Regions from separate parts of the Streptomyces rishiriensis genome, predicted to be linked through region 1. Evidence: riboswitches for the same ligand, from Rfam matches in the RefSeq annotation. Region 1 holds a riboswitch; each other region holds the start of a gene.

Region 1 (7,175 bases):
GCCGCTGTTCGGCGGCCCTGCGCAGGATCGCCTCGGCCAGCCCCCGCTCGCGGAGCCACTCCAGGGCGCGCACGGTCCCCCGGGTCCCGGGGATCACCACCAGGTCGGCGTCGGCCAGTTCCTCGGGGCGGTCCACGAACCGCACGACGACTCCGGGTTCGGCGGCCAGCGCGTCCACGTCCGTGAAGTTGGACATGAGCGGGATCGCGCAGACGGCGACGCGCAGCACGTCCTCGCCGACGGGCGGGGCGGTGTTCGACTCCCGCACGGTCCCGCGCAGCGAGACCCTCAGCCCGTCCTCCTCGTCGATCCCCAGCCCGTGCCGGAACGGCAGCACGCCGTAACTCCGCCGCCCGGTGAGCCCGTGCAGCATCTCCAGGCCCGGCTCCAGCAGGGAGACGTCCCCCCGGAACTTGTTGACCAGGAACCCGGCGACCAGTTCCTGGTCCTCGGGCGAGAGCAGGGCGACGGTGCCGAAGAAGGAGGCGAAGACGCCCCCGCGGTCGATGTCGCCGACGACGAGCACGGGCAGCCGCGCGCCCCGCGCGATCCCCATGTTCACGATGTCGGTCCGCCGCAGATTGATCTCGGCCGGACTGCCCGCCCCCTCACAGATCACCGCGTCATACGTGCCCCGCAACTCGGCGAGGCAGTCGAGAACGGTTCCGAGGAGTTTCTGCTGCCGCCCCCCGTGATAGCCACGGGCGGTCATCTCGCCCACCGGCTTGCCGAGCAGCACGACCTGGCTGCTCTGCTCGCCGCCCGGCTTGAGCAGCACCGGATTCATCAGCGCGGTCGGCTCCACCCGGCAGGCCTGGGCCTGCATGGCCTGCGCCCGCCCGATCTCGGCGCCCTCGGTCGTCACGAACGAGTTGAGGGACATGTTCTGCGCCTTGAAGGGCGCGACCTTCACCCCCTGGCGCACCAGCCACCGGCAGATCCCGGCGGTGACGACGCTCTTGCCGGCGTCGGAGGTGGTGCCGGCGACGAGGAGACCCCCGCTCATGTCGTACGCCCCTTCGGCTGGTTCCTCGCGACGACGCGCGTGGCGGCGATGCGCGCGGCGACGGTCACGCCGAGCGCGAGCAGACCGACGCGGCGGGAGAGCCGCGCGGCACGTTCGATGTCCCGGACGGCGACGGGCCGCCCGGCCGCGCCGTTCAGCACGGGGCGGTGCTCGACCCGTCCGCCGTACGACAGGGTCCCGCCCAGCCGCACCCCGAGCGCGCCCGCGAAAGAGGCTTCCACCGGACCGGCGTTGGGGCTCGGATGGCGGCGGGCGTCGGCCCGCCAGGCGCGCACGGCGCCCCGCGGATCGTCCCCCGCGACGGCGGCGAGCACGGCGGTCAGCCGGGCTCCCGGCCATCCGGCGACGTCGTCGAGGCGGGCGGCGGCCCAGCCGTAGCGCAGATACCTCGGCGACCGGTGACCGACCATGGCGTCCAGGGTGTTGACGGCCCGGAACCCGACCAGGCCCGGCACCCCGCCCACCGCCCCCCACACCAGCGCGCCCACGACGGCGTCGGAGGTGTTCTCGGCGACCGACTCCACGACGGCCCGGGCGATCCCGTCGGCGTCCAGCGCCTGCGGGTCCCGCCCGCACAGATGCGGCAGCCGCTCCCGGGCGGCCTCGACGTCCCCCGCTTCGAGGGCCCGCCCGACGGCCCGGGCCTCCCGGACCAGCGAACTGCCCCCGACAACGGCCCAGGTGGCGGCGGAGACCAACGCGACGGTGGCCGCGGGTGAACGGCGTACGGCCTGTTCGGCGGCGGCTCCCAGGGCCACGGCCCCGCCGGCGCACACGACGGCGTGGAGGGCGCCGCGTCCCCGGTGGTCCCGCCACAGCAGCCGCTCGACGGCACCGGCGGCGCGTCCGAACGCGGCGACCGGATGCCCTCGGCGCGGATCGCCGAGCAGCAGGTCGCCCAGAAGGCCGGTGGCGGCGCCGTACGCGTAGAGGCGATCGGCACGCATCGGCTCAGCCGGCCGTGGGGCCGGGCAGTGAACCGGTGCGGTACCTCAACGGCCGAGCGAGCATGGCGATATGTCCTCACTCAGGGTGTCCACGCCCTGGTTCGACGAGACCGGCGGCGAGAGTTCCTGGCTCCCGGGGGTTACTACCCCGGTGACAGTGGCGGGACCGCGCCGGATTCACACCGGCTTCCTCTTCTGCCGTCGTACATGGCTCGGGCAGTCCACCACGACCCGCTGGAGCCGTCAACTTGCTGTTGACCTGCGAGGCTGGAGTGTGCAGAACCCCACACAGGGACCGACGGCGGAGCCACCGACACCCCTGGGGTGCGGGACGGCGATCCGTCCCGCACCCCAGGGGCGTTCGGGTGGTGCGTGTGTGGATGGTGCGTCAGGCGACGATCAGTGAGATGCCGTACGCCACCGCTGCCGCGCAGGCCGCGAAGCACGCGTACGCGCCGGTCACCGCGAGGGTGGCCGAGCCGCCCTGCGCCGACGCGCGCTCCTGCCGCGACAGGCCCATGATGCCGAGGGTGAACAGGGCGACGAGGCCCACGGTGACCACGAGGCTGACGCCGAAGACGGAACCCAGGGCTGCCCAGTCGATCTTCATGCTGCTTCTCTTCCTTCGTACCGGGTGCGCGGGCTCAGACGGCCGCGGCCGGAGGAGCGGCGGGGGTCGCGGGCTCCGCGGCCGGGGCGGGGATCGTGGCCGTCAGGTCCGTGGTGAGACCGGCGGTGAGGTTGTCGGCCAGGGCGACCGTGGGCGGCGGGGTGACCGCGGCGATCGCCGTCGTGACGACGCCCGCGGGCTCCTCGGACGCGTTGACGTTCGAGGCGTCGACGACCTCGCGCCGGGAGACCTTCCAGATGGCCGCGCTGGAGGCGATCAGGAAGACCGCGACGAGGGCCGTACCCCAGTCGCCCAGGCCGGTGACCGACTCGGCGAGCGCGCCCACCAGGGCCGCGGCCGGGAGCGTCAGGCCCCATGCGACGAACATCCGGGTCGCCGTCGACCAGCGGACCACACCGCCCTTGCGGCCCAGTCCGGCGCCCATCACCGCACCCGAGACCGAGTGGGTGGTGGAGAGGGAGAAGCCGAGGTGCGAGGAGGCCAGGATGACCGTGGCCGCGCTGGTCTGGGCGGCGAAGCCCTGCTGCGGCTGGAGGTCGGTCAGGCCCTTGCCCATGGTGCGGATGATGCGCCAGCCGCCGAGGTAGGTGCCGAGCGCGATGGCCAGGCCGGCGGAGAGGATGACCCAGGTGGGCGGGTCGGAGTCGGGGGCCACGGCACCGCCGGCCACCAGGGCCAGGGTGATGATGCCCATCGTCTTCTGCGCGTCGTTGGTGCCGTGGGCGAGGGAGACCAGGCCGGCCGAGGCGATCTGGCCCGCGCGGTAGCCCTTGGCCGCAGCCTTGCCGTCGGCCTTCTTGCCGAGGGTGTAGGAGAGGCGGGTCGCGAGCATCGCCGCGACGCCGGCGACGATCGGCGCGGCGATCGCCGGGATCAGCACCTTGGTCACCAGGGCGTCACCGTGCACCGCGCCCATGCCGGCCGAGGCGATGGTGGCGCCGATCAGGCCGCCCATCAGGGCGTGCGAGGAACTGGACGGCAGGCCCACCAGCCAGGTCAGGAGGTTCCAGAGGATCGCGCCGACCAGGGCGGCGAAGATGACCTCGGGACGGATGCCGGTCTCGTCGACGAGACCCTTGGAGATCGTGTTGGCGACCTCCACCGAGAGGAAAGCGCCCACAAGGTTGAGCGCGGCGGACATGGCCACCGCGACCTTGGGCTTGAGCGCACCGGTCGAGATGGTGGTGGCCATCGCGTTGGCGGTGTCGTGAAAACCGTTCGTGAAATCGAACGCGAGTGCGGTTACTACCACAATCGCGAGGATCAGCGAGAAGTTTTCCATTTACCCAGGCAATCGTTCGAAGTCATTGGCGCGTTGACCGTAAGCAATCCGGGTGAACGGAAGATGAACTGAGAAGGGCTTCCGGGTGTCTGTCCACGCGAGTCGGGGCGGTGACCCGTCGAGGCGTCGGGGCGGGGGGCGGGCGCCGTACGGCCGCCCGTCCTCGGCGGGCCCCGGCAACCGCGTCCCGGAGCCGTGAAAGAGATCTTCGTCACCCGGCGGGCCGCCGCGGGCCGCGCCCTGCCGGAGGGCTCCGGTGGGCCGTCCGGACCGCAGTCGCCGACGCTCCACGGCCGGTAGCGGGCAGTCCACGGGGCGTGACCGGCGGCGCAATCCGGCCGCCGCCGCGACGGCCGATGAGGTGGGTGCCCCGCGTCGCCGAAGCCCTGCTTCAGCGACGCGTCCGGATCCCCATCGGGCCTGAGCACCGAGGCCCCGGTCGTGGGAGTCGTACGCGACGTCGAGGGCGGGCGGCACGGTCCGGCCGTCGGCGCCCGGCCGCCGCGATCGTGTACGAAACACGCGGCCCGCCCGGGCCGCGCTCCCTGTTCCCGTCGACGACGGCGGGCGCGAAGCCGTCCGGAGGTCAGCCGTCCGCAGGCCGGGGGAGGCGCGGCTTCCGGCCACAGTGCCCGCGCCCGGCGGCGGCCCGCGATGCCTGCTGGCAGGATCGCGGCATGGCTGAGCAGCGACGCGAGCAGGGAGACGCCCGGGGGCGCCGGAGCGGCGTGCGGGACGTGACACAGGGGCGGGGGAGGCACGCGGTCCTCGAGGAGGCGCGGGCCTGGGAGGCGCTCGTGACGGCGGCCCGCCGCACCGTGACCGACGGACTGGTCGTCGGCACCTCCGGCAACGTCTCCGTACGCGTCGGCGACACCGTGCTCGTCACACCGTCGGGCGTACCCTACGAGCGGCTCACCCCGGACGACGTGACGGGCGTCGACCTCACCGGCCGGCAGGTGCTCGGCACCCTGCGCCCGACGAGCGAGCTGCCCATGCACCTCGCCGTCTACCGCACCACGGACGCCGGGGCGGTCGTCCACACCCACGCCGTGCACGCGACCGCCGTCTCGACCCTCGTCACCGAGCTTCCCCACGTCCACTACATGGCGGGCGCGCTCGGCGGACCCGTCCGGGTCGCCCCCTACGCGACGTACGGCACCGAGGAGTTGGCCGAGAACATGCTCCGCGCCCTCGTAGACCGCAGTGGCTGCCTCCTCGGGAACCACGGCACCCTCACCTACGGCGCCACCCTCGACCAGGCCTACGACCGTACGGCCCAACTGGAGTGGATGTGCCGCCTGTGGCTGACCGCCTCGTCCGTACCCGGCCTGGAACCCACGCTCCTGACGGAGGAACAGGTCACGGAGGCGGGCGAGCGGCTGCGCGGATACGGCCAGCGGGACTGACCCGCCGTCCCCTCCTCCGCCGCACGGCCGGTGAGCGGCCCTCACCTCGCCGCGCCCGCCCCGGGTTTCCTCCCGGCCGGCTCCACCACTGGCCGGGAGGGGGGCGGGAAAGGACACTGGACGGGTGCGCACTGTCAAAGCGACGGCCGCCGCCGTCACCGCAGCCCTGGCCGCCGGCGCCGCCAGTGTCGTCGCAGGCCGACTGGCCAGCGACGCCGCGCTGAAGGCGCCGCCCGGCCGGCCCCTGCCCACCGAACCCCGGCTCACCGTGCACGGCACGGCCCCCGGCCGGATCACCCTGACCCGTGACCTGGCCGCCCTGCGCCCCGGCACCTACGGCCTCTCCGGCAACGGCTCCCACGCGGTCGTGGGCCCCGTCCTGGCCACCGCCCCGCACTCCGCCGACACCGTCGTGCGCAGCCTGGAGCGGGTCACCCACGGCACCCTGAGCGCCGGCGACGCGGTCTGGCTCACCCCCAACCTCCATGTCGGCAACCCCGGCAGCGCCCTCGGTCTCGACCACGCCGACATCGACGTCCCCGGCGAACTGGGCAACCTGCCCGCCTGGTTCGTGCCCGGCGCGCGCCGCACCTGGGTGATCGCCGCGCACGGCCTGGGCACCACCCGGGAGCACGCCCTGAACGTCATGGGCTTCCTGCACCGCCGCCGCTTCCCCGTCCTCGCCCTCGCCCATCGCGGTGACCTCGGCGCGCCCCGCTCCCCGGACGGTCTGAACCACCTCGGCGAGACCGAGTGGCGCGACCTGGACGCGGCGATGCGGTACGCCGTGCGCTACGGCGCCGAACGCGTCGTCCTGTTCGGCTGGTCCACCGGCGCGACCATGGCCCTGCGGGCCGCCGCCGACTCGGGGCTGCGGGACCTCGTCTCCGGGCTGGTGCTGGACTCCCCGGTCCTGGACTGGCGGACGACCGTGCGCGCGCTCGCCGCCGCCCGGCGCACCCCGGGCGTGCTGCTGCCGCTCGCCGTCCGCGCCGCCGAGGGCCGCACCGGCCTGCACGCCGGCCCCGGCCGCCGAGCGGACGCGGTCGCCGATCCTGACCGGCTGCGGGTCCCGACCCTCGTGCTGCACGGCCCCGACGACACCGTCGCCCCCTGGAGCGCCTCCCGCCGCCTCGCCGGCCTCCGCCCCGAGCTGGTCACCCTGCACACGGTCCCGCACGCCCCGCACGGCGCCATGTGGAACGCCGACCCCGAGGCCTACGAGGAGGCCCTGCGCCGCTTCCTGACCCCGCTGATGTGACCGACCCCTGCGGCCGACCCCTGTGACCGACGGACACGGCCGACCCCTGCGGCCGACGGACGCGGCCGACCCCTGCGGCCGACCCCTGCGGCCGACGGACGCGGCCGACGGACGCGGCCGACCCCTGCGGCCGACCTCTGTGGTCGACGGATGCGGCCGACAGTTGTGGCCCATGGCTGTGGGCCGCTGCGGCGACGCACGGGAGGAGCGCTGCCGCGAGCCGCCCGGGTGGGCCCCGGCAGGGCGGCCGGACCGGTGCCGCTGGTTCCGTTTAAGCCCGTACCACTGGCCTGAAGACGTCTCCCCGCCCCTCACGGACCCGTGCGCCTTGGCCAGTCCCGTAGCCCGCCGTGACATTCCGTTTGGGTTTTCGGACCGTCAACCGGAAGACTGCACCCGTGACGTCCCGTATCCCGCGCGACTCCAGGCTTCGACTCGTCCGCCCGCGACCCCTGGCCGCCGCCCCCTCAGCTGTGAACGAGCGGCGCCCGCGCCGCCCCGCACCCCGCCCGCCGGAGGGCACTCCGGCGCCCGCGGAGCTGGCCAGAATGGCGCGCTCCGGGCTGGCCGCGGCGGCCCGGGTCGCCCGCTGGGCGGACAACGCCCTCGGGCCCGGCC
Region 2 (7,175 bases), 580 kb from region 1:
ATCGTGGGTGGCCAGGACGATCGCGTGCCCGGCGGAGGCCAGCCCGCGCAGGACGGCGACCAGGCGCGCCTTCGCCGCGTAGTCCAGGCCGCGGGTCGGCTCGTCCAGGAGGAGGAGCGGCGGGCGTGCGGTGAGGACGACCGCCAGCGCGAGGGTGAGGCGCTGGCCCTCGGAGAGATCGCGGGGGTGGGTGTCGTCCGTGATGCCGGGGAGGAGGTCCGAGACCAGGTCCCGGCAGGTGCCGGACGCGGCCCCCGCATCCCGGTCGGCGGCCGCGCACTCGGCGGCGACCGTGTCGGCGTACAGCAGGTCGCGCGGCTCCTGCGGGACCAGACCGGCGCGGCGGACCAGGTCCCGGGGCGGGGTGCGGTGCGGCACGAGACCGCCTGTACGGACCGTTCCCGCGGACGGCTCGACGAGGCCCACGAAGGTGTTGAGCAGCGTCGACTTCCCGGCGCCGTTGCGGCCCATGAGGGCGACGGTCTCGCCGGGCAGGACGGTGAGGTCCACGTCGCGCAGCGCCTGGACCCGGGCCCGGCGCACGGAGAGGGAACGGGCCTCGGCGGGGACGACGGAGGCGGACGGCACGGGGGGCGGACGGCGGAAGCGGCGGCGGGCGGATGGAATCGCCGGGGGGACGACGGGGAGCCCGGTCGGGAGTCCGGTCGGGAGTCCGGTCGGGAGTCCGGAGGGGGGCGCCGCGGGTGGGGCCGGCTCCCGGGGGGCCGTCCGCCCTTCCAGTTGTTCCCGCAGGTCACCGGCGCGCCGACGGGCGTCCCGCACGGTCAGGGGGAGAGGGGACCAGCCCGCCAGCCGGCCCAGGCTCACCACCGGTGGGAACACCGGGGACACGGCCATGACGTCCGCCGGGGCGCCGAGCAGCGGGGCCGCGCCGGGGGAGGGCAGCAAGGCGACCTGGTCGGCGTACTGCAGGACGCGTTCCAGGCGGTGTTCCGCCAGCAGCACCGTCGTACCGAGGTCGTGGACGAGACGGAGGAGCACGGCGAGGACCTCCTCGGCGGCCGCCGGGTCGAGCGCGGAGGTCGGTTCGTCCAGGACGAGGACGCGCGGGTGCGGGGTGAGGACCGACCCGATCGCGACCCGCTGCTGCTGGCCCCCGGAGAGCGTGGCGATGGGACGGTCGCGGAGGGCGGCCAGGCCGAGCAGGTCGAGGGTCTCCTCGACGCGGCGCCGCATCACCTCCGGCGGCAGGCCCAACGACTCCATGCCGTAGGCGAGTTCCTCCTCAACGGTGTCCGTCACGAAGTGGGAGAGGGGGTCCTGGCCCACCGTCCCGACGACGTCGGCGAGTTCGCGCGGCTTGTGCGTGCGGGTGTCGCGGCCGGCGACCGTGACGCGGCCGCGCAGGGTGCCGCCGGTGAAGTGCGGGACGAGGCCGGACACCGTCCCGAGAAGCGTCGACTTGCCGACGCCCGACGGGCCCGCCAGCAGCACGAGTTCACCCTCGGGGACGGTGAAGTCGACGTCCTGGACGGTCGGTCGGGCGGCGCCGTCGTACGTCACGGAGACGTTCTCGAAGCGGATCACGACGGCTCCTTGTGCGTGAACGCGGGCAGCAGGCCGAGGAGTACGGCCGCCGCCGGCCAGAGCGGGAGGGCGGGGGCGGTCAAGGGGATCACACCCGGGTGCAGGGCGGCCGGATCGGCGGACGCGGCGACGGTCAGCACGGCCGCGACCGCGACTCCGGAGGCGGCGGTGAGACCCGCCCGCGGGGTCCAGCGGTCCGGGCGGTAGCGGGTGCGGGGGGAGCGGCGGCCGCCCAGTCGCAGCCCGGCCAGGGCCGCGACGACTCCGGCGAACAGCACGGGCAGGCCGTAGCTGCCGCCCGCCGCGGTGAGCAGGCCGTACGTTCCCGCGCAGACGCCGAGCAGACCGCCGAGAGTGAGCACGGCGGTCGTCCGGCGGACGGGAGCGGGGACGTCGGCGGTACGGCCGTAGCCGCGGGCGTCCATCGCGGCGGCGAGCGCGACGGAGCGTTCCAGGGCGCCCTCCAGGACCGGCAGGCCCACCTGGAGCAGACCGCGCAGACCCGTGTCGGGGCGCCCCCGCAGACGTCGGGCGGCGCGCAGACGCTGGACGTCCGCGATGAGGTTGGGGGCGAAGGTGAGGGCCACGACCACCGCAACGCCCGTCTCGTACAGGGCGCCGGGGAGCGTCTTGAGCAGGCGGGAGGGGCTGGCCAGGGCGTTGGCGGCACCCACGCACACGAGAAGGGTCGCCAGTTTCAGTCCGTCGTAGAGCGCGAAGAGCAGGCCCTCGGCCGTGACCGCGCCGCCGAGCCGGATGCCCTGCGCCCAGTCGGGGAGCGGGACTTCGGGGAGCGTGACGAGCACCTGCGTGCCCGGGATCGGCGAGCCCAGGGCGACGACGAAGACGAGACGGACGACGAGGACGGCGAGGCCGAGCTTGAGGAACGCGGAGTAGGAGCGGGACCAGGGAGTGTCCGGGCGGCACGTGGTGACGACGTAGGCGGAGACGGTGAGGAGCAGGCCGAGGAGGAGCGGGTTGGTGGTGCGGGTGGCGGCGGTGCCGAGGCCGAGGGCCCACAGCCACCAGGCGGCGGGGTGCAGCGGGGTGCCGGGGCGGCCGTCAGCCATCCCTGCGGGATCCTCGCCGCCGGGCCTGCCGGACCGCCGCCGCGCCCAGGACCGCCACCGCCGCCGCGCCCGCGTACAGGCCCACCGACGGCCCGCCGTCCTCTTCCCCGGCCGGTTCCGGCTTCGCGGCGGACGTCGGCTCGGCGGACGCCGGCCCGTCCGTCGCCGGCGCCTGCCCGGACACCTGCTCGCCGCAGCCCGTCCGCGGATAGCCCGCGATCGCGCACAGCAGGGCGTTCGTGTCGTAGCGCAGCGGTTCGACGACCGAGGCGAGGGCCTCGGCCGTCGTCGCGTCGGACGAGACGCGGGCGCAGGCCGTGCGCGGCGACGGCGGGGTCTCACCGCCCGGGGCGTCGGCCGCCGTGCCGAAGTCGATGACCAGGGCCACCCGCTTGGTGTCGTCGCGCGCGGGCGTCTTCGCGCAGATCGCCGCGAAGGACGCCGCGCCGCGCGGCTGTGACGCGTCCTGGGAGTCCGCGCTCACCGCGAACCGGAAGCCCTGGACGTCGCCGTCGGCGGGGCGGGCGGTGGAGGGACCCTGGGTGGCGTACGTCCAGCCGTCGCCCGAGCGGTCCCAGAAGGACCAGTAGCGGTACCCGGCGGCCTGGGCCGACTGGACCGCGCCGGTCAGCGACAGCAGCAGCGCGGCGAGGACGAGGGCGGCGCACCGGCGCGTCACGGCCGCTGCTTCCTGCCGCGGCCGCTGATCAGGAAGCCGATGCCGATACCGGCGACCAGGAAGACGCCGACGGTCCACCAGACGCCGTAACCGGAATCTGAGTCCTCCTTCTTGTCGGCGTCGGCACCGGTGTCAGCCGTCTGGTCGGTGGCCTTCGCCGTGGCCTGCGGAGTCGGACCCGTCGCGTCGAGCTGTGCGACGAGGTCGGCGCCGCCGAAGTGGCGCGGGTCGGCGCCCATGGCGTGGGCGGCGAAGATCAGCTGGGCGTAGGCGGCGGGGCCGCTCTGCTTCGCCCAGGCCGCGGAGTTCTGCTCGAGCCAGGCGAGGGGCTTCTTCGCCTGCCCGGTCGCACCCTGCGCGGCGAGGGCGACGACGGCGTCGGCGGTGTTGCCGTGGTCGGGCTGGTCCTCGGCGCCCGGGAGGGAAGACTTCAGGTAGCCGGCGTCGAGCATCGCTGCCGCGAGGTAGGCAGCGCCGTTGCGGGCGAGCCCGCTCGGGGTCGCCGCGGTGGCGGTGTCGCAGGCGGGGGCCGCCGATGTCTTGCCGGCGGTCGTCACGAGCCCCTTGCCGAGGGCGCCGAGCACACCTGCGGCCGTCGCGTCCGCGTTGGCCGCGAGGGCGCCCCCCTTGTCCGGCTGGTACGCGAACGCGCCGCCGCCGGTCTTGTCGCAGGGGAGGGAGAGCTTGCCGAGCGCGTCGTACGGCGACTTGCCTGCCTTGCGCACCTGCGAGGGCTGCTGCCCGGCCGCCGCCATCGCGCCCGCGACCACGGAGGTCGAGTTCGCGTCGCTCGCGCCGCCGGGGGTGTAGCCCCAGCCGCCGTCGGCGTTCTGGACCGACTTCAGCCAGGTGACGGCCTTCTCGGTTTCCGCCTGGTGGCCGCCGAGCGCGGCCAGCGCCTGGACGGCCGCCGCCGTGCTGTTGGTGTCCACCATCAGCTTGGCGTCGCACGCCTTGGCGGTGTCCGCGCGGAACGCGGCGAAGGCGCCGTTCGCGCACTGCTGCCCGGTCAGCCAGGCCACGGCCCGGTCGGCGGGGGTGACGCCCGTGGTCCGCTGCGCGAGCAGGGCCAGCGACTGGCGCCAGACGCCGTCGTACGTCGGGTCGGCGGTGCCGTACAGACCGTCGGGTATCGCCACCGAGGGGGTGGGGGACGGGGCGGCGACGGCGGGGACGGCGGCACCCAGCACGACGGTGGCGGCTGCCAGAGCAGCGGCGCTGCGGCGGATGTTCATGATCGGCGGGTGCCTCTCCCGGTCGGGGAGGTCACGCAGCCGGGCAGCACGGGACATCCCGGCGGCTCGGCTCCGTATACCTCGACGGTGCCGTGCGAACGGCGGGCCTGCCGACGCACGTGAGCCGGTCACGGTCCGTACCGGGCGATCCGGCTTGCCGCGCTGCCTGTCGGACGGCTCGGCGGCTCACGGTTGCGGGTCAGCGCCGGAATTGCACCGGCTTCCCCCTGTACGGGCGTGATGACGACGCGGCCACTCTACCGGCAGGTAGCCGGGCGCCTGAGGGGCGGCTGTGCAAGCGCCCCGGACGGGGCGGAAGCCCCCGATATGTTGTGGCCATGACGCATACGGGGAGGGCGCCGGGCGTGCTGCCGGGCAGGCTGCTCGGCTCGGGCCGGACGGCCGACGTGTACGAGATCGACGAGGCGTGGGTGCTGCGCCGCGACCGGGAGGGCCGGGAGGACTCGGCCGCCCTCGCCGCGGTGATCACCCATGTGCGCCGGCACGGCTACCCCGCACCCGCAGTACGGCCCACCGGCTCACGCGCCGACCTGGTCATGGAGCGGCTGGACGGGCCGACGATGCTCCACGCGTTCGGCGCGGGCACCCTGGACGCCGAGGAGGCGGGGACCGTCCTCGCCCGGCTGCTGCGTGAGCTGCACGCCCTGCCGGGACGGGTCTCGGCCGACGCCGGCATCCTGCACCTGGACCTCCACCCGGACAACGTGATCCTCACGCCCGACGGCCCCCGGGTCATCGACTGGGCCAACGCGGAGGAGGGCGACCCCGGGCTCGACTGGGGCATGTCCGCGGTGATCCTCGCCCAGGTCGCCGTCTCCGACCTGCCGATCGCCGACCCGGCCCGGGCGATGCTGACCGCGCTGCTCGCCGACCCCTGCGGCCTCACCGAGGAGGGACTGGCGGAGGCCCTGCGCAGGCGGGCGGCCAACCCGACGATGAGCCGCGAGGAGACGGAACTCCTCGTACCGGCCGCCGAGTTGGTCAGGGCGTCGGCGGGCCGCTGACTAGGCCGCCGCCCGCCAGACCGTCATGTCCGCGGTCACGAACGCCAGGTCCGGCAGCGCGGTCGACTTCACCTGGATCACGAGCAGTGCGATGTCCCCGGAGGGGTGCTTGACGCAGATCTCGCTGCCGGCCGCCGCCGCGGCGAGCGGGAGCCGGTGGCTCCTGGCGCCGGTGAGGACGATGCGGCACGAGTCGAGTGAGCCGCCGGGGTCGCCGTACAGCATGGTGAACACGCTGGTGTCGCTCTCCAGCGCGCAGCCGGTCTGCTTGCAGCTGAAGCGGATGTCCCCCTTGCTGTCCTCGCGCCGGACCGGCTCCTTGACGTCCAGCGAGGTCTTCGCGTCCAGCCACTGGAGGGGATACGCGGTGGCCTGTGGCGTCCTGGGCACGGTCGAGGAGGAGCCCGGCCCCTGCGATGTCCGGTCACCGGCCGCCGAGTCCGGCGCGGCTGTCGACGAGGACCCCGACGAGGACCCGGACGAGGACCCCGACGACCGTGCGGACCCGGACGGGCCGGGCGTCGCGGAGGCCCCGGCCGTGTCCCGGTGGCGGAGCCGGTCCGCCGCCTCCATGACCGTCCACGTCAGGCCGGTCAGCACCACCGCGCCCGCGGTCACGGCCGCGGCCGTGACCAGCGCGGTCCACCGACGGCGGGCCCGCCGCCCGTCCGGCCGTGTGAGCTGCGACTGCACCGGCGCGATCAAGGGCACCGCCTGGTGGGGCATCGCGTGCGAGGCCGGCGGGTTCGGGGCCGGCGGGTTCGAGGGCACGGTGTGCTGGGTTTCGTGCTGCGGAGTGTGCTGCTGCGGTGCCCTGTGCGGCGGCGTCTTGTGCGCGGGCTGCGGGATCAGGGGCAGCGTGTGCACCGGGGTGGGATCGGGGACCGGAGACGGCACCGGCACCTCCGGCCCGGTGACCTCCCGCCAGACGGCCGGCCCGGCGCCGTCGTCCGCGTCTCCGTCCAGGCGTCTCCTGCACCACTCGACGATCTCCGCCGGGGTGACCCGCTCCGCTGGATCGGCGGCCAGGCAGCGGGCGATCAGCGGACGGAGCGGTTCCGGCAGAAGGGACAGGTCGGGTTCCGAGTGCACGATCCGGTACAGCACGCTGACCGAGGGGCCGTCCCCGTACAGCGGCCGGCCCAGGGCCGCGAACGCCGCAGTCTGACCGAGCGCGAACACGTCGGTCGCCGCGGTGACCTCACTCGCGGTCGCCTGCTCGGGAGCCATGAACTGCGGTGTGCCGACAGCGAGGCCGGTGGCGGTGTTCGTGGTGACGTCGGAGGCCAGCGAGATGCCGAAGTCGATCACGCGCGGTCCGTCGGCGGCCAGCAGCACGTTCGACGGCTTCAGATCCCGGTGCACGATTCCCGCACCGTGGATGGCCTGGAGCGCCTCCGCCACCCCCGCCATCAGCCACAGCGCCGCGGGTACCGGCAGCGGCCCGCGCCGGGCGACGGCCTCCGCCAGCGAAGGGCCCGGCACGTACAGCGTGGCCAGCCAGGGAGGTACGCCGTCCGCGTCGGCGTCGATCAGCTCGGCGGTGTACGCGCCGCGGACCCGCCGGGCGGCTTTGATCTCCCGGCGGAACCGCCGCCGGAAGGCCGGGTCGTCGGCC
Region 3 (7,175 bases), 5.6 Mb from region 1:
GGACGGGCGAACAGCCGCCCGGGAAGGGGCTGTTCGGCGGCGTAGCGGGCGGTTCCGGTGACCTTCTCCCGGCCCTCCCTGCGCTCGGCGGGGGCGCCCACGGCGGTCATGAGTCCTCCTCGTGCGGTCCGGGCCCGCCCCGTCCGGGCTCGTGCGGTACGGGCCTGTGCGATCCGGGCTCGTGCGGTACGAGTCGCGTCAGGACGTCCACGGCGAGGTTGCGGGCCAGCGGCACCTTGTACGCGTTGTCGCGCAGCGGCCGGGCCTCGGACAGTTCCAGCTCGGCGGCGCGCTCGAAGGCCGCCCGGGTGGGGGCAGCGCCCAGCAGGGCCTCCTCGGCCCGCCTGGCCCGCCACGGGCGGTGGGCCAGCGCCCCGAAGGCGATCCCCACCTGCGCGACGACGCCGTCGGCGACCTCCAGGACCACCGCGACGGAGGCCAGCGCGAAGGCGTACGAGGCCCGGTCGCGCGCCTTGCGGTACGCGGACGGCAGCCCGGCCGTGGCGGCGGGCAGCAGGACGGCCGTGACGAGTTCGCCCGGTTCGATCACGGTGTCCCGCTCCGGTTCCGTCCCGGGCAGCCGGTGGAACGCGGCCGCCGCCACCCGGCGCACACCCGCCGTGCCGTACAGCTCGACCTCGGCGTCCAGCGCGGCCAGCGCGACGGCCATGTCCGACGGATGGGTGGCGATGCAGTGTTCGGAGTGCCCGAGTACCGCGTGGTCGCGGTGCACGCCCTCCCGGGCGGCGCAGCCGCTGCCCGGCTCCCGCTTGTTGCACGGCTTGGAGACGTCCTGGAAGTAGGGGCATCGGGTGCGCTGGAGCAGGTTCCCGCCGGTCGTGGCGGCGTTGCGCAGCTGCCCCGAGGCGCCCGCGAGCACCGCCTGGGAGAGGACCGGGTAGCGGTCACGCACGCGGGGGTGGGCCGCGAGGTCGCTGTTGCGCACCAGGGCGCCGACGCGCAGCGACCCGTCCGGCAGCTCCGTCACCTCGTCCAGCGGGAGCCGGGTGACGTCGACGAGGGCGGTCGGCCTCTCCACGCCGAGCTTCATCAGGTCGACGAGGTTGGTGCCGCCGCCCAGATAGCGTGCCCCCGGGTGTGCGGCGAAGGCTTCGGCTGCCTCCGCGAGGCTGCCGGCCCGTACGTAGGCGAAGGTTTCCACCGGATCACGTCCTCTGGTTGCCCCGGTCGTGCGCTCGGGCCGCCGGCCCCGTCACGTGCCGGCCGCCCCGGTCACGTCCGTGACCGCGTCGACGATGCGCGGATAGGCGCCGCAGCGGCAGAGATTGCCGCTGAGCCGCTCGCGGATCTCGTCCCGGTCCAGCGCGACGGGCCGTCCGGAGGGCGCCGCGGGATCGGTGACGTGCGAGGGATGGCCCGACTCCGCCTCGGCGAGCGCGCCCACCGCCGAGCAGATCTGGCCGGGTGTGCAGTACCCGCACTGGAATGCGTCGCGCTCCAGGAAGGCCCGCTGGAGCGGATGCGGATCCCCGCCGTCGCCGGACAGGCCCTCGACGGTCGTGACGTCGCTGCCGTCCAGGGCGACGGCGAGCAGCAGACAGCTGTTGACGCGCCGCCCGTCGACGAGGACCGTGCACGCGCCGCACTGGCCGTGGTCGCAGCCCTTCTTCGCTCCGGTGAGGTCGAGATCCTCGCGCAGCACGTCCAGCAGCACACGCCGGTGGTCGACGGACAGGGTGTGCGGCTTGCCGTTGACGCGCAGCTTCGTGTCCGATCGGTGGGGCGACGACCGGCGGCCGTGCTCACTGCCCATGTCCTGGTCCCTTCCGGGGCGGTCCGTGGTGCCGTGCAGACCGCGTATCCAGAGTGGGGCCCGTGACACGTACCGGAACGGGGCAATCCGCGCAGGGGCGCGTGCCGGCCGCCCACCGGGCTATCGGTCGGTCGCCTCGCGGTCGTCGTCACCGGTGGCGCCCGGGGCACCCGTGGTGCGCTCCTGTCCCGCCGTCCCGGTGCGGGCCGGCGGAACGGCCGACGCCACCGGGCGCAGGCCCTTGGTCGTCTCCCTGAACCGCTCCAGGGTCCTGCCCAGCTGCTGGAACGGCGAGCCGTTCTTCCTGGCCGGGGCCGGCCGCGGTTCCCCGGCCTCGGCGGCCGCCTCCCGGTACGCGGCCAGCGCCTCGTGGGCTTGTTCGGCGGCCTCCCGGTACAGGTCCCGGGACTCCGTCATCGCCTCCAGCGCCTCCTTGTACATCACCACGAGCTTGCGCTCCCGCGCGAGCTCCTCCTCCGGGGTCAGCAGCCGCCAGTCCTCCCGCAGCGCGGTGAGCGCGGCGTCGGCGCCCTCCGGCAGCGGCCGGGGCAGCGCCGCGAAGCGCCGTACCGCGTCCAGCAGCTCGGTGGGATGCGTGCCGTCGAGGAACACGCTGCGCACCGCGTAGTCGGCGGCGTCGTAGTCGGCCGGAGCGGGGGCGCCGGGAAGGACCAGGGCCCCGCCGCGCGGCACCTCCACCCCGGACTCCTTGAGGGCCCAGTTCACGGTGCGCAGCTGGTGCGGGGCCGCGCGGTGCTCGACGACCCGGTGGTGCAGGCCGGGCGGCAGGAGCCGGACCAGGGACTGCCGGCCCCGCTCGTCGGGCGTCATGGCCTCGTGCACGACGAGGTGGACGGTCCAGGTGTCCCGCAGGGCGGCCCGGAGCGCGCGCCGCAGTTCCTTCTCGTCCCCGGGGAGCGGGTTGGCGGCGAGGAACCGTTCACCGGTGACCGTCTCGTTGCCCCACAGGGCGTCGGGCTCCCAGGACCAGAACATCCCGGCGGGCGAGGGCCACCGCTGGTCCCACGGCCGCTCCGCCTCCGCCGTCAGCGTCCACTCCTGGCCCTGTCCCGACCACTCGGCGAGCCTCAGCCGGGCACGGACGGTCACCTCCCCCTCGACGAGCCAGCGGGCCTCGAAGGCCGTCTCGCCCTCGGGGGTGTCGCTGTCGGGCAGCTCGGCGAAGTCCTGGACGGTCTCGGCGTCCCTGAGTGCCTGGAGGTGTTTGCGCAGGACGTCCGGAGCGGTGGGGCCGGTGTGGCGGCCACGGGTCTGCCACACCGTGGAGGGCGTCGTGGGCGGAACGGTCGCGGAGATGTGTGTGAGTCCATTCGTGAGGGCGGTGACGACGTGGCGACGACGGGCGAAGGCCAGTATCACTCGCCGCGGGGGGTGTGCGATCAAGCGGGTCGGTGGCGCGGGCACCCGCGGGCGCCCCGCCGGGGTGTGCCTTCCCCGGCACGGCACGGGTCACGCGTGCGGATCCGGCCCGTGGGGCCGGCGCTGCGCGCCGGGGGTGTGCGCCACTCGTACGGGGTGTGCGCCGTTCACCACGGCCGGTGCCTGCGCACGCGTGGGCCGTCCGGCTCGGGGACCCGAGAATCGGAGCCGGTGGACAGGGCTCGCCCACCATCCGCGTCGGGGCGAGCCCTGTCCGCGTCGGCCGGCCGGCGACGCGGCCTCTCGGCGTCACCGCCGCGCAGTGTTTCCCGAGCCGGGCGAGCCGGGCGAGCCGGGCGGGCAAGGCGGGCGAGCCGGGCGGGCAAGGCGGCGAGCGCAGGGGGCATGGCGCGTCCGGCTGCCGGCGATCGTGGCGTGGCCGCCGCTTCCCTCCATCGTGATCGCGCGGCTCGTCGCCCCCGTGCGCGACCGGCCCGTTTCTCCCGCGGGGGACGCCGAGCGGGCCGCCGCGCGGCAGCCGGACCGGTTGCGGTGGAACCGGAGGTCCTTCCCGACCGGCAGGTCGTCGCTCCCCCGGCGGGCGAGCGTGAGCAGCACGGTGTCCGGGGCGGCCCGGCGCACCTCGCCGTCCTCGCTGTCCAGGGCCTTGTCGAGAATGTAGGCGGGGACGACGCGGTCGAAGGGGCTGCCCGGATCCCGGAAGGAAGCAACGACATCATGCGCGTCATCGTGACCCGCGGCCCGACGGAGGCATCGGTATGAACGACATCGGGGAACCCGTGCTGCTGCACACCACCGGCAGGGCCGCCCACATCACGCTCGACCGGCCGAGGGCCATCAACGCCCTGAACCACGCGATGGTGCGCCGCATGGACGACGCGCTGAGGGTCTGGGAGCGCGACCCGGCCGTCGAGGTCGTCGTCATCTCCGGAGCGGGGGAGCGCGGTCTGTGTGCGGGCGGCGACATCCGCGCCGTCCACGACGACGCCCGCGACGCCGACGGCGCCGCCTCGGCCCGTTTCTGGCGCGACGAGTACCACCTCAACGCCCGCATCGCCCGCTTTCCCAAGCCCTACGTCGCCCTGATGGACGGCATCGTGATGGGCGGCGGGGTCGGCGTCTCCGCGCACGGCAGCGTCCGGATCGTCACCGAGCGGTCGAGGGTCGCGATGCCCGAGACGGGCATCGGCTTCGTGCCGGACGTCGGCGGCACCTACCTGCTCGCCCGTGCCCCGGGCGAACTGGGCACCCATCTCGCCCTGACGGGTGCGCAGATCGGGGCGGGGGACGCCGTGTCGTGCGGGCTCGCCGACCACTACATGCCGTCCGTCTCGCTCCGGCGGTTCGTCGACGACCTCACGGACCGGCCCGTACGGGAAGCCCTGGACCGTCATGTACGGCCCTTGCCGCAGGGCGAGTTGTCCGGCCACCGGGGGTGGATCGACGCCTGCTACGCGGCCGACACCGTCGAGGAGATCGTCCGACGGCTGTTCGCCCACGGCGGCCCGGCGGCCAAGGAGGCCGCGGAGACCCTGCTGGCCAAGTCGCCCACGGCGCTCAAGGTCACGCTCGCCGCCCTGCGCCGTGCCCGGCGGATCGGCTCGCTGGAACGGGTGCTGGAACAGGAGTACCGCGTCTCCTGCGCAGCCCTGAGCACACATGACCTGGTCGAGGGCATCCGCGCCCAGGTCATCGACAAGGACCGCGAACCCCGTTGGTCGCCGGCCACCCTCGCCGAGGTCACGGCGGCCGACGTGGAGCGCTTCTTCGCCCCGCTCGGCGAGCGTGAACTCGGCCTCGCCGGCCCCTGATCCCACGACGTGGGTCGAGCGGGACCGGCACGGTGATCCGGGTCACCGAGCCGCGGAGAGGGCGATCACGCCGGTTGGGGCGGTATTGGCCAGGGACCCGCCACGCGGTACCGTCGCTCTGATATCGACGACGGCGAGACGGAAGCCGGTGAGAACCCGGCACGGTCGCGCCACTGTGGACGGTGCACCCCGAAAGGGGGCATCGCGAGTCAGACCCGTGGCCGTCGTCATGTGCACCACCGAGATGGGACGCGAACTCCCAGAGGAGGTTCCGCCATGGCGCAGCATGTCGCCCAGCCGACTACCAGCACGCCCGTCGTACCTGCCAAGTTGCCGCTGAAGGACATCGCCCCCTGGGCAGTCTTCTTCGGCGTGCTGATGCTGGTCCTGCTGTACTTCGTCGGCGCGGAGCAAGGCGCCACCGCCGTCGTCTCCGGCGAGGACGTTCACGAGTGGGTGCACGACGCCCGCCACCTGCTCGGCTTCCCCTGCCACTGACCCGAGGGGAACCCCGGCACACCCATGAACTCCGCAACGGTGCGAAACCTGCTCGTGCGGGGCATGCTCGCCGGCCTGGCCGCCGGCGTGCTCGCCCTGATCGTCGCCTACTTCCTCGGTGAGCCGAACGTCGACAGCGCGATCGGCTTCGAGGAATCCCATGCAGCCGCCCACGAGCACCACGAGGTGGAACTCGTCTCCCGCAGCCTGCAGTCCACGGCCGGTCTCGCCACCGGCGTGCTGATCTACGGGGTGGCCTTCGGCGGCATCGCCGCCCTCGCCTTCTGCTTCGCCCTCGGCCGCGTGGGCCGCCTCGGCCCCCGGGCCACGGCCCTGCTGCTGTCGGGGGCCGCCCTGCTGGCCGTGTACGTCGTGCCGTTCCTGAAGTACCCGGCGAACCCGCCCGCGGTGGGCGATCCCGACACCATCGGCAAGCGCACCACCCTGTACTTCCTGATGATGGTGCTCGGCGTACTGCTCGCGGTCGCCGCGGTGATCCTCGGCAAGCGGCTGGCGCCGAGGCTGGGCACCTGGAACGCGACCGTCGCAGCCGTCCTCGGCTTCGTGCTCGTCATCGGACTGGCCTACGGGTTCCTCCCCGCCGTCAACGAGGTGCCGGGCGACTTCCCGGCCGCCCTGCTGTGGCGGTTCCGGCTGTCCGCGCTCGCCCTGCAGGTCACGCTCTGGGCGGGCTTCGGCCTCGTCTTCGGCGAACTGGCCGAACGGCTGCTGCACCCCGGGCCCGCCGCGGTGACCGCGGGCACACCGGTGGCCGCCCCACGGTGACGTGACCGGGACGACGACCCGGCTGGAGGGCCCGCGGAATGGTCCGGGGGCCCTCTCCCCGTACGCGAGCCGACGCCGGATCAGCGGCGGGAGCGGCGCGCGAGGACGGCGGCATGAACATCCGACCCGCCGTCGCCGCACGGCAGATGCCCGGCTCGTCGCGCTCGCCCTCGGCGGTTTGCCGTGAGCCGTGAGGCGTGCGGCGACACCTGCCCCGGGCCGACCCCTCCACCTGGACCGCGAGGACCTGGTCGCCGTTACGATCGAGTCCGCTGACACGGCCCGCGTTCCGCTCGCGGGCGTCAGCCGGATCCCGGGGAGGGACTGTGATCGTCGTCGTCGGCGCCGGACTCATGGGAGCGGCCACCGCCTGGCAACTGGCCCGCAGGGGCCACGAGGTCACGCTCGTCGAGGCGTACGACGTCGGTCACCGGCACGGCAGCTCGCACGGCAGCTCGCGGATCTTCCGGCGGGCGTACGCCGACCCCTTCTACGTACGGCTGACCGGGCAGGCGTACGAGCAGTGGCGGGAACTGGAGGACGACAGCTCGACCCCCTTGCTGCGCACGACCGGCGGGCTCGACATGGGCGAGGAGCACGACCCGAAGCTGATCGCCGACCTCCTCGGCGCGGCCGGAGTGCCGCACGAACTCCTCGGCCCGGAAGCCGCCGCCGAGCGCTGGCCGTACATCCGCGTCACGGGCCCGGTGCTCCACCACCCGGACGCGGGCGTGGTCGACGCCGACGAGACCGTCAGGGCCTGCGTACGGCGGGCGGTCGAGCACGGAGCGCAGGCGGTCCTCGGCACCCGGGTCACCGGCGTCGACGTCCGGGGGAGCGGGAAGGCGCGCCTGAGCACCGACGACGGCCGTGAGATCGTCGCCGACACAGTGGTGATCGCGGCC

What was found. A riboswitch is a leader RNA that binds a small molecule or an ion and turns the genes downstream of it on or off. The one in region 1 is predicted to bind cobalamin.
Region 2: it holds a riboswitch for cobalamin, as region 1 does, so the genes downstream of both, QF030_RS14185 (prenyltransferase/squalene oxidase repeat-containing protein) here and QF030_RS11605 (cobalamin biosynthesis protein) in region 1, are expected to answer to the same signal.
Region 3: it holds a riboswitch for cobalamin, as region 1 does, so the genes downstream of both, QF030_RS36320 (CbtB domain-containing protein) here and QF030_RS11605 (cobalamin biosynthesis protein) in region 1, are expected to answer to the same signal.

The regions. Positions count from the first base shown of each region.
Region 1 covers NZ_JAUSWV010000002.1:2,045,589-2,052,763, reverse strand. The annotation lists gene QF030_RS11610 (cobyric acid synthase) at 1-1,006, opposite strand, end outside; gene QF030_RS11605 (cobalamin biosynthesis protein) at 1,003-1,974, opposite strand; cobalamin riboswitch at 2,073-2,225, opposite strand; gene QF030_RS11600 (hypothetical protein) at 2,363-2,584, opposite strand; gene QF030_RS11595 (inorganic phosphate transporter) at 2,619-3,887, opposite strand; gene QF030_RS11590 (class II aldolase/adducin family protein) at 4,565-5,296, shown strand; gene QF030_RS11585 (alpha/beta hydrolase) at 5,421-6,557, shown strand; gene QF030_RS11580 (hypothetical protein) at 6,956-7,175, shown strand, end outside.
Region 2 covers NZ_JAUSWV010000002.1:2,621,803-2,628,977, reverse strand. The annotation lists gene QF030_RS14200 (ABC transporter ATP-binding protein) at 1-1,548, opposite strand, end outside; gene QF030_RS14195 (CbiQ family ECF transporter T component) at 1,545-2,618, opposite strand; gene QF030_RS14190 (SCO2322 family protein) at 2,611-3,297, opposite strand; gene QF030_RS14185 (prenyltransferase/squalene oxidase repeat-containing protein) at 3,294-4,532, opposite strand; cobalamin riboswitch at 4,616-4,804, opposite strand; gene QF030_RS14180 (phosphotransferase) at 4,871-5,557, shown strand; gene QF030_RS14175 (serine/threonine-protein kinase) at 5,558-7,175, opposite strand, start outside.
Region 3 covers NZ_JAUSWV010000002.1:7,635,137-7,642,311, forward strand. The annotation lists gene QF030_RS36295 (xanthine dehydrogenase family protein molybdopterin-binding subunit) at 1-110, opposite strand, end outside; gene QF030_RS36300 (FAD binding domain-containing protein) at 107-1,162, opposite strand; gene QF030_RS36305 ((2Fe-2S)-binding protein) at 1,214-1,774, opposite strand; gene QF030_RS36310 (hypothetical protein) at 1,895-3,055, opposite strand; gene QF030_RS36315 (enoyl-CoA hydratase/isomerase family protein) at 3,934-4,986, shown strand; cobalamin riboswitch at 5,075-5,227, shown strand; gene QF030_RS36320 (CbtB domain-containing protein) at 5,263-5,484, shown strand; gene QF030_RS36325 (CbtA family protein) at 5,509-6,270, shown strand; gene QF030_RS36330 (FAD-dependent oxidoreductase) at 6,597-7,175, shown strand, end outside.